Regions from separate parts of the Bradyrhizobium sp. BLXBL-01 genome, predicted to be linked through region 1. Evidence: predicted binding sites of a transcription regulator. Region 1 holds the regulator's gene; each other region holds the start of a gene.
What was found. Region 1 encodes PhoB, which activates phosphate uptake and scavenging genes when phosphate is short. Its sites were predicted from a motif close to TGTCATNNANCTGTCAT; they were not measured.
Positions count from the first base shown of each region.

Region 2: a site for PhoB is predicted at 1,259-1,275, ahead of ACNJYA_RS21870 (DUF47 domain-containing protein). Genes of this name have one in related genera too.
Region 3: a site for PhoB is predicted at 1,521-1,537, ahead of ACNJYA_RS26290 (inorganic phosphate transporter). Genes of this name have one in related genera too.
Region 4: a site for PhoB is predicted at 2,774-2,790, ahead of ACNJYA_RS21510 (RNA degradosome polyphosphate kinase). Genes of this name have one in related genera too.

Region 1 covers NZ_CP182471.1:7,962,353-7,966,485, reverse strand. The annotation lists gene pstC (phosphate ABC transporter permease subunit PstC) at 1-490, shown strand, start outside; gene pstA (phosphate ABC transporter permease PstA) at 495-1,340, shown strand; gene pstB (phosphate ABC transporter ATP-binding protein PstB) at 1,337-2,158, shown strand; gene phoU (phosphate signaling complex protein PhoU) at 2,170-2,886, shown strand; gene phoB (phosphate regulon transcriptional regulator PhoB) at 2,901-3,608, shown strand; gene ACNJYA_RS36875 (GcrA family cell cycle regulator) at 3,880-4,133, opposite strand, start outside.
Region 2 covers NZ_CP182471.1:4,672,874-4,677,006, reverse strand. The annotation lists gene ACNJYA_RS21880 (branched-chain amino acid ABC transporter permease) at 1-193, shown strand, start outside; gene ACNJYA_RS21875 (branched-chain amino acid ABC transporter permease) at 195-1,163, shown strand; gene ACNJYA_RS21870 (DUF47 domain-containing protein) at 1,319-1,963, shown strand; gene ACNJYA_RS21865 (inorganic phosphate transporter) at 1,973-2,977, shown strand; gene sugE (quaternary ammonium compound efflux SMR transporter SugE) at 2,970-3,284, opposite strand; gene ACNJYA_RS21855 (peptide chain release factor 3) at 3,459-4,133, shown strand, end outside.
Region 3 covers NZ_CP182471.1:5,644,759-5,648,891, reverse strand. The annotation lists gene ACNJYA_RS26290 (inorganic phosphate transporter) at 1-1,472, opposite strand, end outside; gene ACNJYA_RS26285 (UdgX family uracil-DNA binding protein) at 1,590-3,032, opposite strand; gene ACNJYA_RS26280 (putative DNA modification/repair radical SAM protein) at 3,032-4,133, opposite strand, start outside.
Region 4 covers NZ_CP182471.1:4,602,804-4,606,936, reverse strand. The annotation lists gene ppx (exopolyphosphatase) at 1-497, opposite strand, end outside; gene ACNJYA_RS21510 (RNA degradosome polyphosphate kinase) at 513-2,702, opposite strand; gene ACNJYA_RS21505 (chromosomal replication initiator DnaA) at 2,847-3,524, opposite strand; gene ACNJYA_RS21500 (CDP-alcohol phosphatidyltransferase family protein) at 3,616-4,133, opposite strand, start outside.

The sequences.
Region 1 (4,133 bases):
TCCCGTGCTGGGCGCGATCTTCGCGGGTCCCCCGTCCTATCTCAGCCTGTTCAACGCCGCCCTGATCCTCGCCATCATGGTGCTGCCTTTCATCACCTCGATCTCGGTCGATGTGTTCAAGACGGTGCCGCCGGTGCTGAAGGAAGCCGCCTATGGCGTCGGCTGCACCACCTGGGAAGTCGTCCGCAGCGTCGTGATCCCCTACACCCGCGTCGGCATCATCGGCGGCGTCATGCTGGCGCTGGGCCGTGCGCTCGGCGAGACCATGGCGGTGACCTTCATCATCGGCAATTCGTTCCGGATCTCCTCGTCGATCTTCGCGCCGGGCACCACGATCTCGGCCGCGATCGCATCCGAGTTCGCCGAGAGCGACGGCCTGCACCAGTCCGGCCTGATCCTGCTCGGCCTCCTGCTGTTCGTGCTGACGTTCTTCGTGCTCGCGGCCGCCCGGTTGATGCTGCTGCGCCTGGAAACCAAGGCGGGGAAGTGAAGCCATGAACCCGATCTATTCGCGCCGCCGCCGCTGGGACATCGTCATTCGCGGACTCTGCATCGCAGCCGCTGCGTTCGGCGTCACCTGGCTCGCGCTGATCCTGATGACGTTGCTCTACAACGGCCTGGCCGGGCTCAACCTCCAGGTCTTCACCGAGAACACGCCGCCGCCCGGATCGAACGAAGGCGGTCTGCTCAACGCCATCGTCGGCTCGCTGATCATGACCGTGATCGGCGTCGGCATCGGCGCGCCGCTCGGCCTGTTCGCCGGCACCTATCTTGCCGAATACGGTCGCAACGACAAGCTGACCTCGGTGATCCGTTTCATCAACGACATTCTCCTGTCGGCGCCCTCGATCATCATCGGCCTGTTCATCTACGGGGCGGTGGTGGTGCCGATGCGCGGCTTCTCGGCGATCGCGGGCAGCCTCGCGCTCGCCGTCATCGTGATCCCGGTCGTCGTGCGCACCACGGAGGACATGCTGCTGCTGGTGCCGAATCCGCTGCGCGAGGCGGCCTCTGCGCTCGGCCTGCCGCGCTCGCTGGTGATCAAGCGCATCGCCTATCGTGCCGCGCGTTCCGGCCTCATCACCGGCGTGCTGCTGGCGACCGCCCGCGTCGCGGGCGAGACCGCACCGCTGTTGTTCACGGCGCTGTCGAACCAGTTCTTCAGCCTCGGCCTGAACAAGACGATGGCGAACCTACCTGTCACCATCAACAACTTCGTGCAGAGCCCCTACGAATATTGGAAGCAACTCGCCTGGAGCGGCGCGCTGCTCATCACCCTGACCGTGCTTGCCCTGAACATTGGCGCGCGCATCCTTGGCGCCGAGAGGACTGCAAAATGAGTGAAATGTCTGTTTCCGTCAGCGCGCCGACCGTTCATCCCGGCTCGCAGCCGCTGCCCGAGGCGCCCGCCAAGGTCACCGCGCGCAACCTGAATTTCTACTACGGTGAGCACCACGCGCTGAAGAACATCAATCTGACGCTCGGCACCAACCGCGTCACGGCGTTCATCGGCCCGTCGGGCTGCGGCAAGTCCACCCTGCTGCGCATCTTCAACCGGATGTACGACCTCTATCCGGGCCAGCGCGCCACCGGCCAGCTGCTGCTCGACCAGACCAACATCCTCGACGCCAAGCTGGACCTCAACCTGTTGCGGGCCCGGGTCGGCATGGTGTTCCAGAAGCCGACGCCGTTCCCGATGACGATCTACGAGAACATCGCCTTCGGCATTCGTCTGTACGAGAAGATCTCGAAGTCCGAGATGGACGGCCGCGTCGAGAAGGCGCTGCGCGGCGGCGCGCTGTGGAACGAGGTCAAGGACAAGCTCAATGCCTCCGGCCTGTCGCTCTCCGGCGGCCAGCAGCAGCGCCTCTGCATCGCCCGCACCGTCGCGGTGCGGCCCGAGGTGATCCTGTTCGACGAGCCTTGCTCGGCGCTCGACCCGATCTCGACCGCCAAGGTCGAGGAGCTGATCCAGGAATTGTCCGAGAACTACACGATCGCGATCGTCACCCACAACATGCAGCAGGCGGCGCGCGTCTCCGACAAGACCGCCTTCATGTATCTCGGCGAGCTGATCGAGTTCGACGACACCAGCAAGATCTTCACGTCGCCGAGCGATCGGCGCACGCAGGATTACATCACCGGCCGGTTCGGCTGAGGAGACGGAATATGGGTTCTGAACATACCGTAAAGGCCTTCGACAGCGACCTTCAGGAGCTCACTCGCCTGGTCGCCGAGATGGGCGGCATCGCCGAGCGCATGATCGTCGATTCCGTCGACGCGCTGATCCGCCGCGACGTGGCACTCGGCCAGCGCGTCGTCACCACCGACGCCGATCTCGACGCGCTGCAGAAGCGCATCGAGGAGCGTGCCGTGCTCACCATCGCCCGCCGCCAGCCGATGGCCGTCGACCTGCGCGAGATCGTCGGCGCCATGCGCGTTGCGACCGATCTCGAGCGCATCGGCGATCTTGCCAAGAACATGGGCAAGCGCGTCGCGGCGCTGGAGACGGACTTCCATCCGCTCAAGCTGTTCCGCGGCCTGGAGCACATGACCGACCTCGTGCAGCAGCAGGTCAAGAGCGTGCTCGACGCCTATGCCGCGCACGATTTGCCGGCGGCGATGGCGGTGTGGAAGGGCGACGAGGAAGTCGACGCCATCTGCACCTCGCTGTTCCGCGAGCTCCTCACCTACATGATGGAGGATCCGCGCAACATCTCGTTCTGCATCCACCTGATGTTCTGTGCCAAGAACATCGAGCGGATCGGCGACCACGCCACCAACATCGCCGAGACCGTGTTCTACATGATCGAGGGCCAGGCGATCACCGACAAGCGGCCGAAGGGCGACATGACGACCTTCGCCACGACGGTGCCGAATACCTAAGGAGCGACGACAACATGGGCGCACGCATTATGGTGGTAGAGGACGAGGAAGCTCTCACCGAGCTTCTCCGCTACAACCTCGAAGGCGACGGCTATGACGTCGAGACGGTGATGCGCGGCGACGACGCCGACACCCGCCTCAAGGAGCACATTCCCGATCTGATCGTGCTCGACTGGATGCTGCCGGGCCTGTCGGGCATCGAGCTGTGCCGGCGGCTTCGGACCCGTCCCGAGACCAAGCAGCTGCCGATCATCATGCTCACTGCGCGCGGCGAGGAGAGCGAGCGGGTACGGGGCCTCGCAACCGGCGCCGACGATTACATCGTCAAGCCGTTCTCGGTGCCGGAGCTGCTCGCGCGCGTGAAGGGTCTGCTCAGGCGCGCCAGCCCCGAGCGGCTCGCCACCGTGCTCGCCTATGGCGACATCGAGCTCGACCGCGACAAGCGCCGCGTGGCGCGCTCGGGCCGGCCGATCGATCTCGGCCCGACCGAATATCGCCTATTGGAGTTCTTCCTGGAGCATCCCGGCCGCGTGTTCTCGCGCGAGCAGCTGCTCGATAGCGTCTGGGGCCGCGACATCTATATCGATGAGCGTACCGTCGACGTCCATATCGGCCGCCTGCGCAAGCTGCTCAATCTCGGCCGCGAGCAGGACCCGATCCGCACCGTCCGCGGCGCCGGCTACGCGCTGGATGATCGCTTCGCGAAGGCCGAGCAGACGTAAGATCTGCGAGCTGTTGGTGTGGTGAGCTGCGGCTACACCCTCAACCGTCATCCCGGGGCGCGCCCAGCGCGAGCCCGGGATCTCAGCGCGAGCGCTTGCGCTCGTCGCGATCAACCACAGGACGTGGTTTGACGATGACTCGGAGTGACCATCTCGCGCAACGATCGCGCCCTGTGGTTATGGATCCCCGCCTTCGCGGGGATGGCACCGAGTGAGTTCAGCCGTCATCGTGTGACGGCTGCCGTATGTGCAGCCAACTAATTCCGCAAGCTCAGCGCGTGCTCGGCTTCGCCGGTGCGCGACGGCGGTCCGCTGCGGGCTGATAGGCCACGCGCGAATGCTGGGCGCAATAGGGCAGGCCCGAGAGCGCCTTGCCGCCGCAGAAGAAGAAATCCGGGCTCGATGGATCGCCGACCGGCCAGTGGCACGTCGCCTCGTTCAATTCCAGCAGCGACAGGCGCTGGCTCATCGGCACCACGTTGTCGTAGGTAACCGGCTCGGCTTCCACCTCGACCTCGAAGGCCT
Region 2 (4,133 bases), 3.3 Mb from region 1:
CGTCGTGTTCGCGGTGGTCGTGATCGGCGGCATGGGTTCGATCATGGGCTCCATCATCACCGGCTTCGCGCTCGGTGTGATCGAGGGCCTGACCAAGTATTTCTACCCCGAGGCCTCCAACACCGTCGTGTTCGTGCTGATGGTGCTGGTGCTCCTGGTGAAGCCAACGGGATTGACGGGAAGGGCGGCCTGAGATGACAACCCTGACGGACGACACGCTGCCGACGACCCCGCGCGCGATGCGCGACGAGATGACCGTGTTCGTGGCGATGGCGCTGCTGCTGGCAGCGGTGCCGTTCACGGGCCTCTACCCGTTCTTCGTGATGCAGGCGCTGTGCTTTGCGCTGCTCGCCTGCGCGTTCAACCTGCTGGTCGGCTATGGCGGCCTGCTGTCGTTCGGCCACGCCATGTTCTTGGGGACAGCCGGCTATTGCAGCGCGCATGCGCTGAAAGTGTGGGCGCTGCCGCCGGAGCTCGGCATTCTCGTCGGCGTGGCCGCGGCGTTCGTGCTCTCGATCATCACGGGCTACATCTCAATCCGCCGCCAGGGCATCTATTTCTCGATGATCACGCTGGCGCTGTCGCAGCTGTTGTACTTCATCTATCTCCAGGCCCCGTTCACCCATGGTGAGGACGGCATCCAGGGCATCCCGCAAGGACGCATGTTCGGCCTGCTCGATCTCTCCAAGCCGACGGTGCTGTACTATGTCGTGCTGGTTGGCTTCCTCGCCGGCTTCCTCCTGATCTTCCGCATCATCAACTCGCCGTTCGGCGAGGTGCTGAAGTCGATCCGCGAGAACGAGCAGCGCGCGATCTCGCTCGGCTACCGCACCGACCAGTACAAGTTCCTGGCCTTCGTCCTGTCGGGGACGCTCGCCGGCTTCGCCGGCGCGCTGAAGGTGTTCGTGGCGCAGAACGCCTCGCTCACCGACGTGCACTGGTCGATGTCGGGCGAGGTCGTGCTGATGACCCTGGTCGGGGGGCTCGGCACCATTTTCGGCCCCGTGGTCGGCGCCTTCGTGATCATCGCCATGCAGCAATATCTGGCGGGTTTCGGCCAGTGGGTGACAGTGATCCAGGGCGCGATCTTCGTGGTCTGCGTGCTCACCTTCCGCCGCGGCGTCATCGGCGAAATCGCGCATTACTTCCGGCGGTCGCTCTAAGTGGCTGATATTACATCAATTTCATTGGTGCAGGAAAGCGGTGGATGATCCGGCTCCGCGGGCGTGAGATGACGCGCGCGGATCGAAAATGGTCTATGACAGTTTTATGACAGCCCCTCGCGGGCCTGACCATTTTCAACCGGTAGCCTATCCCCATGATGCGATGGTTTCGTGCGTTCCTGCCCAAGGAAGAACGGTTCTTCGACCTGTTCGACCGACATGCCCAGACCGTGATCCAGGGCGCAATCGCCCTGCAGGGCATGCTCAATGGGGGTGAGGAGACGCCGGTCTATTGCCAGCGCGTCAACCAGTTCGAGAACGACGCGGATAACATCACCCGCGAGGTGCTGATGGCGGTGCGCCGCACCTTCATCACCCCGTTCGACCGCGGCGACATCAAGAACCTGATCACCTCTCTGGACGATGCCATCGACCAAATGCAGCAGACAGCCAAGGCCGTGATGCTGTTCGAGGTGCGCGCCTTCGAGCCGCCGATGCGCGAGATCGGCGGACTCCTGATCGAATGCGCCAATCTGGTGGGACGCGCGCTGCCTTTGATGCAGTCGATCGGCCCGAACGTCGCGATGCTGACCGCGATCACGGAAGAGCTCGGCAAGCTGGAGGGGCGGGTCGACGATCTCCACGATATCGGGCTGAAGGAGCTGTTCCTCAAGCATCGCGACGGCAATGCGATGGATTTCATCGTCGGGGTCGAGATCTACGACCATCTCGAGAAGGTGGCGGACCGCTTCGATGACGTTGCGAACGAAATCAACAGCATCGTCATCGAGCAGGTATAGGGCCTCGCCGTGGATGCCGCGTTGGGTCTTCCCGTCCTGGTCGGCTTGATCGCCGTCGCGCTGCTGTTCGACTTCCTGAACGGCCTGCACGACGCCGCCAATTCGATCGCGACCATCGTCTCGACCCGCGTTCTGCGGCCGCAATTCGCGGTGTTCTGGGCCGCCTTCTTCAATTTCATCGCCTTCCTGGTGTTCGGGCTGCACGTCGCCCAGACCATCGGCACCGGCATCATCGATCCCGCGGTCGTCGACGCCCAGGTGATCTTCGCGGCGCTCGTCGGCGCCATCGTCTGGAATCTCGTGACCTGGGCGCTCGGCATTCCGTCCTCGTCCTCGCACGCACTGATCGGCGGGCTGGTCGGCGGCGGCACGGCCAAGGCCGGCATCTCGGCCGCGGTGTGGAGCGGCCTGTCCAAGACCGTGCTTGCGATCGTGCTGTCGCCGCTGGTCGGCTTCCTGCTCGCGATGTTGCTGGTGGCGATCGTGTCCTGGGCCTCGGTGCGCTCGACGCCGTTCGCGGTCGACCGCGCCTTCCGCATCCTGCAATTCGCCTCCGCCTCGCTCTATTCGCTCGGCCATGGCGGCAACGACGCGCAGAAGACCATGGGCATCATCGCGGTGCTGCTCTATTCGCAGGGCCATCTCGGCAGCGACTTCTCGGTGCCGTTCTGGGTGGTGCTGTCCTGCCAGGCGGCGATGGCGCTGGGCACGCTGATGGGCGGCTGGCGCATCGTCCGCACCATGGGCCTGCGCATCACCAAGCTGACGCCGATGCAGGGCTTTTGCGCCGAGACCGGGGGCGCGGCGACGCTGTTCATGGCGACCTATCTCGGGGTTCCCGTCTCGACCACCCACACCATCACAGGCGCCATCGTCGGCGTCGGCGCCGCCCGCCGCGTCTCGGCGGTGCGCTGGAACGTCGCCAGCTCGATCGTCTACGCCTGGGTGATCACGATCCCGGCCTCGGCCATCGTGGCCGCGCTGACCTGGTGGGTGGTCCAGCTCGTCAGGTAACGAGCTTCAGTCCGATGATGCCGGCGACGATCAGGCCGATGCTGGCGAGGCGGAAGGCCGTGGCCGGCTCGCCGAACAGGACAATGCCGAGCGTCGCCGTGCCGACCGCGCCGATGCCGGTCCAGACCGCATAGGCGGTTCCGACGGGCAACGATTTGAGCGCAATTCCGAGCAGGATGACGCTGCCGGCCATGGCCGCCAGCGTGACCGCGGACGGAACAAGCTTGCTGAAACCTTCGGTGTATTTCAGGCCGATCGCCCAGGTGATCTCGAGAAGACCGGCGACGAACAGGATGCTCCAGGCCATGACGACCCTCCATCAAGGCAGGGTCGTCCCCGCGGCTGAGGTGCTGATGGGCGGGGAAGGCCGTCCTCCCCCAAGACTGATATACCCAAGCGTCGATATGGGGCTGGCCGGAAGTCCCCGCAATCACCAAATGAGGCTTGATCAGGCCCGTTTTCCCTGCCACACGCTCCCGCCATGTCCGACATCGCCACCACCACAGCCGAATCGCCGGCCCGTTCCCCGCTTGCCGCTGAGGTGGCGCGGCGGCGGACCTTTGCGATCATCTCCCACCCCGACGCCGGCAAGACCACGCTGACCGAGAAGCTGCTGCTGTTCGGCGGCGCCATCAACCTCGCCGGCCAGGTCAAGGCCAAGGGCGAGCGGCGCAACACGCGTTCGGACTGGATGAAGATCGAGCGCGAGCGCGGCATCTCGGTCGTGACCTCGGTGATGACCTTCGAGTTCGAGGGCCTCGTGTTCAACCTGCTGGACACGCCGGGCCACGAGGACTTTTCGGAAGACACCTATCGCACGCTGACGGCGGTCGATTCCGCCGTGATGGTGATCGACGCCGCCAAGGGCATCGAGGCGCGCACCCGAAAACTGTTCGAGGTGTGCCGGCTGCGCGACATCCCGATCATCACCTTCATCAACAAGATGGACCGCGAGAGCCGCGACGTGTTCGAGCTGCTCGACGAGATCGAGAAGACGCTGGCGCTCGACACCACGCCGATGACCTGGCCGGTCGGCCGTGGCCGCGACTTCCTCGGCACCTATGACGTCGTCAATGGCGGCGTGCGCCTGCTCGAAGGCGGCGGCGCCAAGACCGGCGCGGCGCAGCAGATCGCGATCGAGGAATTGGCCAAGCTC
Region 3 (4,133 bases), 2.3 Mb from region 1:
TGGGTGGTGGAGACCGGCAGGCCGAACACGTCGGCCGCGCCGATCGTGGCGGCGGCCACGAGCTCGGCGGACGCTCCTTGCGCATAGGTGAGATGGCTCTTGCCGATCTTCTCGCCGACCGTGATGACGATGCGTTTCCAACCGATCATGGTGCCGAGGCCGAGCGCGATCGCGACCGCGATCTTCACCCAGTTCGGGATGAACTTCGTGGCGGCGTCGAGCGATCCCTTGTAGGCGTTCAGGGTCGCAATCTCCTCCTTGTTGAGATCGTTCTCCTTGTCCTTCATCAGGAAGCGGATCGCTTCGGAGGTCATGTACATGTCGTTGCGGGTGTTGCCGACGGCTTCCGCGGGCACCTTGTTCAGCGTGCCGTATTTGGCGACCTGGTCGCCGACGTCCTTCACCAGAACCGCGAGCGAGGGATAGGTCCCCTCGTTGATGTGGCGCTGCGTGATATACTGCGTCACGGCGGGACGGGGATCGCCGATGATGCTGTGGCCGGCGCCCTTCGCCGAGATCACCCTGGCGGCGGCATCCGAGGTCTTCTGGAACTGGACGACCTGCGATTCCGGCAGCGCGCGGTTGAGCGCGTAGGCCGTCGGCACGGTGCCGATCAGGATCAGCATGATCAGGCCCATGCCCTTCTGGCCGTCGTTCGAGCCGTGCGCGAAGCTGACGCCGGTGCAGGTCGCGATCAAGAGGCCGCGGATCCACAGCGGCGGCGCCTTGTTGCCTTCAGGCGCGGAATAGAGCGCCGGGTTGCGCACGATGAACTTGAGCACGAGCAACAGCGTGGCGGCGCAGATGAAGCCGAACAGGGGCGACAGCAGCAGCGCGTAGCCGATCTCGGTCGCCTTGGTCCAGTCCACGCCCGAGGTGCCGTCGCGGCCGCGCATGACGGCGTTGGCGATACCGACGCCGATGATCGAGCCGATCAGCGTGTGCGAGGAGGAGGCGGGCAGGCCGAAGAACCAGGTGCCGAGATTCCACAGGATCGCGGCGATCAGCAGCGCGAATACCATGGCGAAGCCGGCGCTGGAGCCGACCTGGAGGATCAGCTCGACCGGCAGCAGCGAGACGATGCCGAAGGCGACCGCGCCGGAGGACAGGAGCACGCCGAGGAAGTTGAAGAAGCCCGACCACATCACCGCGACCTCGGCCGGCAGCGAATGGGTGTAGATCACGGTCGCCACCGCATTGGCGGTGTCGTGGAAGCCGTTGACGAATTCGAAGCCGAGCGCGATCAGGAGCGCGATGAACAGAAGGATGTAGGGCAGATAGGTCGTCACCCGCGTGCCGGTGGCGTTGACGTCGACATAGATGCTGTAGGCGACGAACAGCAGGCCCGCGGCGAGGATGCCGAAGAACAGGATCATCGTCAGCGGATTGAAGCCCTTGTCGAGATTTGGCCGTGAGGCCGGCTGGATCGGCGCGGGATCGGCTACCGCGCGGTCAAATGCTACATCGGTCATATCTGGACGCCCCTTAACTTTCAGGTCCAGGTATTGTCCGCGATGGATTTGAAGGCTGGATGACAACCGACGCGCGAAAGCCGTTTTCCTGCAAGTATGCCGTCGTCCTGCCAGTGCCTAGGCCGCCCGCGCGGCCTTCTTCTGCAAGCCGGCGGCGATCTTCAAGTCCTCGACAAAGCGTCGATACTCCAGCACCTTGGCTTCGGGATCGGGCAGCCGCAGCAGATAGGACGGATGCACCGTCACGAGCGCTTTGCGTCCGTCGGGAAGATCGATCAACCGGCCGCGGTTCTTGCCGATCGGAGTGATCTTGCCGAACACGCTTTGCGCGGCGGTGGCGCCCATCGCGACGATGAGATCCGGCTGGATTGCTGAAACTTCCCGCTCATACCATTGCCGGCACGCCCGGATCTCCGGGGTGTTCGGCTTCTGGTGCAGGCGGATCTTTCCGCGCGGCACGAATTTGAAGTGCTTCACCGCGTTGGTGACATAGACCTTCTTGCGGTCGACGCCGGCTTCCTTAAGCGCACGGTCGAGCATCTGGCCGGCCGGACCGACGAAGGGGTGACCGGCGAGGTCTTCCTTGTCGCCGGGCTGCTCGCCGACCAGCATGATGTTGGCATTCTCGGGGCCTTCGCCGAACACGGTCTGCGTCGCGTCCTTGTAGAGATGGCAGGCGCGGCAATGGGCGGCTTCCTCGCGGAGCCCATCGAGATCGTCGGCAGCTGGCTTGCGTTTCATCGGAGCCTCCGGCCGCTTCTGAGGCTTATGCGGATCGGTTGCGGCATTGGCGATCATGGCACCGGTCATGCGTTCGGCGTCCTCGATCAAGGGCTTAATGATCGAAGCCTCGGGCAGGTTCCTCCAATATTTCTTCGGCATCTCGGCCTGCATCGCCTTCACCTTGAGCCGGGCCGGATTGAAGATGCTGGCATAGTAGCGCCGCCAGGTTTCCTCGAGCCGGTCTTCGCCCGGCGCCTCGCTCTTGCTGACGCCCGGCGTGAACGAGAGCGCGTGGCCGTCCCAATGCGCGCAGAGGTCCGGGGTCAGGATCGACCAGGGCATGTCGGCAAAACGCTTGGCGAAGAACGGCGCGGCGAGCTCGACGATGTGATGCTCCGGCTCGAACCATGCGACGTAATGCGCCTGGCGTTCCCGGCCGATCTCGCGGAAGCGCACGAAGGCATGCATCTTGTGCTCGTCGCGATAGACCGCTTTCGCCATGGCCGTGACCTGCGCGACATCGGGGTCTGTCGCGACCTCGATGAGATCGTGGTTGTCCTTCAGCCGGAACAGCAGGCGATAGAGGATCGCAAAGCGCTCGCCGTCGCGGTGCAGGATCGCCGCCTTCGCGAGCTCGACGAATTTTGCCGAGACATTGAAGGTGCTGTCGTTCACCTCGAGGATCGGAGACGGCGCGGGCGGCGCGAACAACTCCGCTTCGCCGCCTTGCACGGTCCAGGTGACATCGCTGGGTGGCACGTGGTGAAGCACGAGGCTCCGCGCGGCTTTGCGCCAGCCGTCGAAATCGGTTTCGGTGTCGAGGGTGATGTACTGCATCAGAAGCCAAATCCCAGTTGAGTTGCTTTGGGCTTGAATCGTTCGATCAGCCCGGCAGCGTCGAGCCGGTGTGGGGCGGGGCGGTGATCGCTGAGGACGATGAACGGCAGCACCTTGCTGCGGGGCACATGCAGCCGCGCGAGATCGGCGAGGCGGATCGTGGTGGTTCGCCGCGTCGCGATGATGCGTTCGACCGTCCTGGTGCCGAACCCCGGAACGCGCAGCAGCTCCTCGCGGCTGGCGCGGTTGACGTCGAGCGGGAAGCGGTCGCGGTGGCGCAGTGCCCAGGCGAGCTTGGGATCGATGTCGAGCGGCAGCATGGCGCTGTCGTCGACGATCTCGCCGACATCGAAGCCGTAGAACCGCATCAGCCAGTCGGCCTGGTAGAGCCGGTGCTCGCGCAGCAGCGGCGGCGCCCGCAGGGGGAGCGCGCGGCTGGCATCGGGGATCGGGCTGAAGGCGGAGTAATAGACGCGCCGTAGCCGGTAGGCGCCGTAGAGATTGGCGCTGGTGTGGAGAATGGTGTGATCGGAGGCGCTATCTGCGCCGACGATCATCTGCGTACTTTGTCCGGCGGGCGCGAAGCGCTGCGGCTTGGCCTTTGTTTTCGTTGTGCGGTTCTCCTCGGCCTCGTCCAGCTTCAGCCGCAGCCGACCCATGGTGCGGCGGATCGCGCGCACGTCCTTCTCCGGCGCGAATTGCTGCAGGCTGGTCTCCTCAGGCATCTCGATGTTGATCGAGAGACGATCGGCATATTTGCCGGCCTCCGCGATCAGCGCGTCGTCGGCCTCGGGAATGGTCTTCAGATGGATGTAGCCGCGGAAGTGATGCTCCTCGCGCAGTTTTCGTGCGACGCTCACCACTTGCTCCATCGTGTAGTCAGGGCTGCGGATGATGCCGGAGGAGAGAAATAGGCCCTCGATGTAATTGCGCCGGTAGAAGTCGAGCGTGAGCTTGACCAATTCGTCGATGGTGAAGCGGGCGCGTGCTACGTTCGAGGAGGCGCGGTTGACGCAATAGAGGCAATTGTAATTGCAGGCGTTGGTCAGCAGCACCTTGAGCAGGGAAATGCAGCGTCCGTCCGGCGCGTAGGAATGGCAG
Region 4 (4,133 bases), 3.4 Mb from region 1:
CCGCCGAGCGGCAACGTCACGCCGCTGCGCACCGCGTTCCTGCGCACGTCGATCAGCTCGAGCGAGCCGCCGCCGAGGTCGCCGACGATGCCGTCGGGGAGGTGGATGCCGGAGATCACGCCGAGCGCCGAGAGCCGCGCCTCCCGCGGGCCCGACAAGATCTCGATCTTCACCGCGCAGATGCGCTCGGCCTTGGCGATGAAATCGGGACCGTTGGAGGCGTCGCGGCACGCCGCGGTCGCGATCGCGAACACGCGTCCGACCTGCATCACCCGGCACAGCGCGCGAAACCGTTTCAGCGAGGTCAGCGCCTTGTCGACGGCGTCGGGCGCAAGCAGGCCCGTGCTCTGCACCTCGCGTCCGAGGCCGCACAGCGTCTTCTCGTTGAAGATCGGGATGAGGCTGCGCGCCAGCGCCTCGTAGACGACGAGGCGGACCGAGTTGGAGCCGATGTCGATAACCGCGACGCTCGAGCCGCGCTTGCGCGGCCGCTTCACGTCGCAAATCCCCGATCAGGATTGATGGCGTTCGTTCCGGCGCGTGAGACGACGCGGCGAGGATTCCTTGAGCGACTTTCCACGGCCAGACAGACTCGGATTCGTCATGAAGTAGTTGTGGACGTTGAAAGGCTCCTCGCCCTTCGCGGTCTTCATACGCGTTGAAGACCCATCCGGCAACAACTGCCAGCTCTGCTCATTGTCCTTCAGGTTCGCGACCATGATCTGTTCGAGAACCTGCTGATGCACCGTCGGATTTTGCAGCGGACACAGCACCTCGACGCGGCGGTCGAGGTTTCGCGGCATCATGTCGGCAGAGGAGATATACACAGCCGCTTTCGCGCTCGGCAGGCCCTGGCCCATGCCGAAGCAGTAGATTCGGCCATGTTCCAGGAAGCGGCCGATGATCGACTTGACGCGGATGTTCTCCGACAGGCCGGGAATGCCGGGCCTGAGGCAGCAGATGCCGCGCACCACGAGCTCGACCTGGACGCCGGCCTGGGACGCCTCGTAGAGCGCATCGATGATGTCGGGGTCGACCAGCGCATTCATCTTCATCCAGACCGCGCCCGGACGGCCGTGCCGCGCATGCGCGGTCTCGCCCTGGATGTGCTCGATGATGCGCTTGCGCAAGGTCAGCGGCGACACGGCCATCTTTTCCAGATCGCTCGGCGCGGCATAGCCGGTGATGAAATTGAACACGCGCGCGGCATCGCGGCCGATGGTCGGGTCCGAGGTGAAGTAGGAAAGGTCGGTGTAGATGCGCGCGGTGACCGGGTGATAGTTGCCGGTGCCGGTGTGGACGTAGGTCGTCAGGCTGCCGCCCTCGCGGCGCACCACCATCGAGAGCTTTGCGTGCGTCTTCAGTTCGAGGAAGCCGTAGACGACCTGCACGCCGGCGCGTTCGAGATCGCGCGCCCAGCGGATGTTGGCTTCCTCGTCGAACCGCGCTTTCAGCTCGATCAGTGCAGTGACGGATTTGCCGGCTTCGGCCGCTTCGGCGAGCGCGCGCACGATCGGTGAGTTGTTGGAGGTGCGGTAGAGGGTCTGCTTGATCGCGACGACATCAGGGTCGCGCGTGGCCTGCTGCAGGAACTGCACGACGACGTCGAACGACTCGTAGGGATGATGGACGATCAGGTCCTTCTGCCGGATCGCGGCAAAGATGTCGCCGCCATGCTCGCGCACGCGTTCGGGATGGCGCGGCACGTAAGGGGTGAATTCGAGGTCGGGCCGGTCGAGCCGGGTCAGCTGCGAGAGCTCGTTCATCGCCTGCACGCCGTCGACCAGGAACACCTCGTCGTCGGCGGCCGAGAGCGCGTGCTGCACGAAGCTGCGCAGCTCCTCCGGCATCTTGGCGTCGATCTCGAGCCGGATCACCGATCCGCGGCGGCGGCGCTTCAGCGCGGTCTCGAACAGGCGGACGAGGTCTTCGGCCTCTTCCTCGATTTCGAGCTCGGAGTCGCGAATGATCCGGAAGGCGCCATGGCCGTGCAGATTGTAGCCGGGGAACAGGCGGTTGATGAACAGGGCAGTGGCCTGTTCCAGCGAGATCAGGCGCACCGTGCCCTCCGCCGGCAGGCGGATGAAGCGGTCGATCTTGCCGGGCATGCGGATCAGCGCGTTCATCTGCTTGCCGTCGGCGGCGCGCGTGAGGTGCAGCGCGATGGTGAAGCCGAGGCTCGGAATGAACGGGAAGGGGTGGGCCGGATCGATCGCCAGCGGCGTCAGCAGCGGGAACACGTTGTTGAGGAAGTAGTCCTCGATCCAGGTCCGTTCCGCCTTGGTGACGTCCTTGCCGTCAACCAGCACGATGCCGACATCGGCCAGCGTGCCGCGCAGGTCGCGCCAGATCGCCTGCTGGTCGGAGGCGAGCTGGGAGACGGTGCGGTTGATCAGCGCGAGCTGCTCGGACGGCGTCAGGCCGTCGGGGCTGCGTTCGGCAATGCCCTCGCGCACCTGGGCCTTGATGCCGGCAACGCGGACCATGAAGAACTCGTCGAGGTTATTCGCGGAAATCGACAGGAATCGCACCCGCTCCAGCACGGGGTGGCTGGGGTTGACCGATTCCTCCAGGACGCGGCGGTTGAAATGCAGCCAGGACAGCTCGCGGTTGATGAACCGCTCGGGGCTGGACGCGATTGCCGGGAGGCCCTCGGTTTCTGGGGCTTTCTCTTTGGTTTCAAGAGCTTGCGCAGAGTCCATTAGAAGTCGGTCCATCCAGTTCACCCAATTGCGACTTAAGCGCAAAATCGGCGGGAGCATGTGTTAGAGCGATGACGTTTCGATGACATTGATGTTCCGCCGCCGCCCCGCGTCAAGCCGGCTTCAGGGAGGCCTGCGAGCCGGTCAGGCGTCCCGGAGCAGCTCGGCGGCCAGCGCCCGGGTGACGGGACGGCCGAGCCGCAGGGCTTCGCTGTCGAGCAGCTCGATGGCACGGCGGGCGGCGGCCGAGGACCGTTCCAGGCGGGTGGCGAGATAGCCGACCACGCTCTCGTCCACATTGAGCTGGCGGTCGGCGCAGAACTTGACGATGAGGCCGCGGAACAGCTGGTCGTCGGGCGGCAGCAGCGTGACCACCGGAACGGCGCGCAGGCGCGAGCGCAGGTCGCGCAGCTCGATCTGAAGCGCGGCCGGTGCCTCGCGCCCGGTGAAGAGGACGTAGGCGCCGTCCTCGCGGGCGAGATTCATCAGGTGAAACAGGGCGCGCTCGTCGAAGTCCCCAGCCTTGAGATCCTCGACCACCAGCGCGCCGGTGGCGAGCGCGCCGGGCACGGCCGCCGCGGTCAGCGCATTGGCGGTGGTCGAACGGGCGCCAGCGTCCTCGGCCCAGATCGCGGCGAGATGGCTCTTGCCGCTGCCCTCCGGGCCCGCCAGCCACATGATCCGGTTCGGCCATTCCGGCCAGCTGTCGATCAGGCCGAGACCGGCCGCGTTGGCGGGGCCTTCGAGGAAGTTGTCCCGGCTGAGGCTCTCCGCATGCGGAAGTGCAAACGCCAATTGTCGGGGATGAACGCGGCCTGCCACGCTTGCTTTGCTCCATGCCGGCGCGCCGGCCGGTTCGAAGAGAATTCGATTCGATCGAGCGGAGATGGCCTTTACGAGGCCGCTTCCACTTTCATTTGGCCTCGATCGTGCTCATGTGCCGCAGCCACTCGACGAGATAGAGCGACACGGAGGAGAGCGTGAGGACCGTGACGAGACTCATCAGGATGATATCATAGGGCGCGGGCTTGAAGCCGAAGGCAAGCGCCGCCAGCACCAGGGCTGCGAACGCCACTTGCGCGACCGTGTTGAGCTTGGACACTTTCGACGGCTTCATCTCGACCGGCCGGTCGAACAGCCAGGACACGATCACGGCGGCGACGATCATGATGTCGCGCGAGACCACCAGGATCACGATCCAGCGCGGGATCGCGCCCCAGATGCCGAGCGCCATGTAGATCGAGACCAGCAGCGCCTTGTCGGCGAGCGGATCGAGCAGGGCGCCCAGCTCGCTCGTCATGTTGAAGCGCTTGGCCAAGAACCCGTCCACGGCATCGCTGATGCCGGCGATGAGGAAGACGGCGAACGCGACCTCCATTTGGCTCGATACGATGGCCCAGACGATGATCGGGACCAGCATGATGCGGCCCA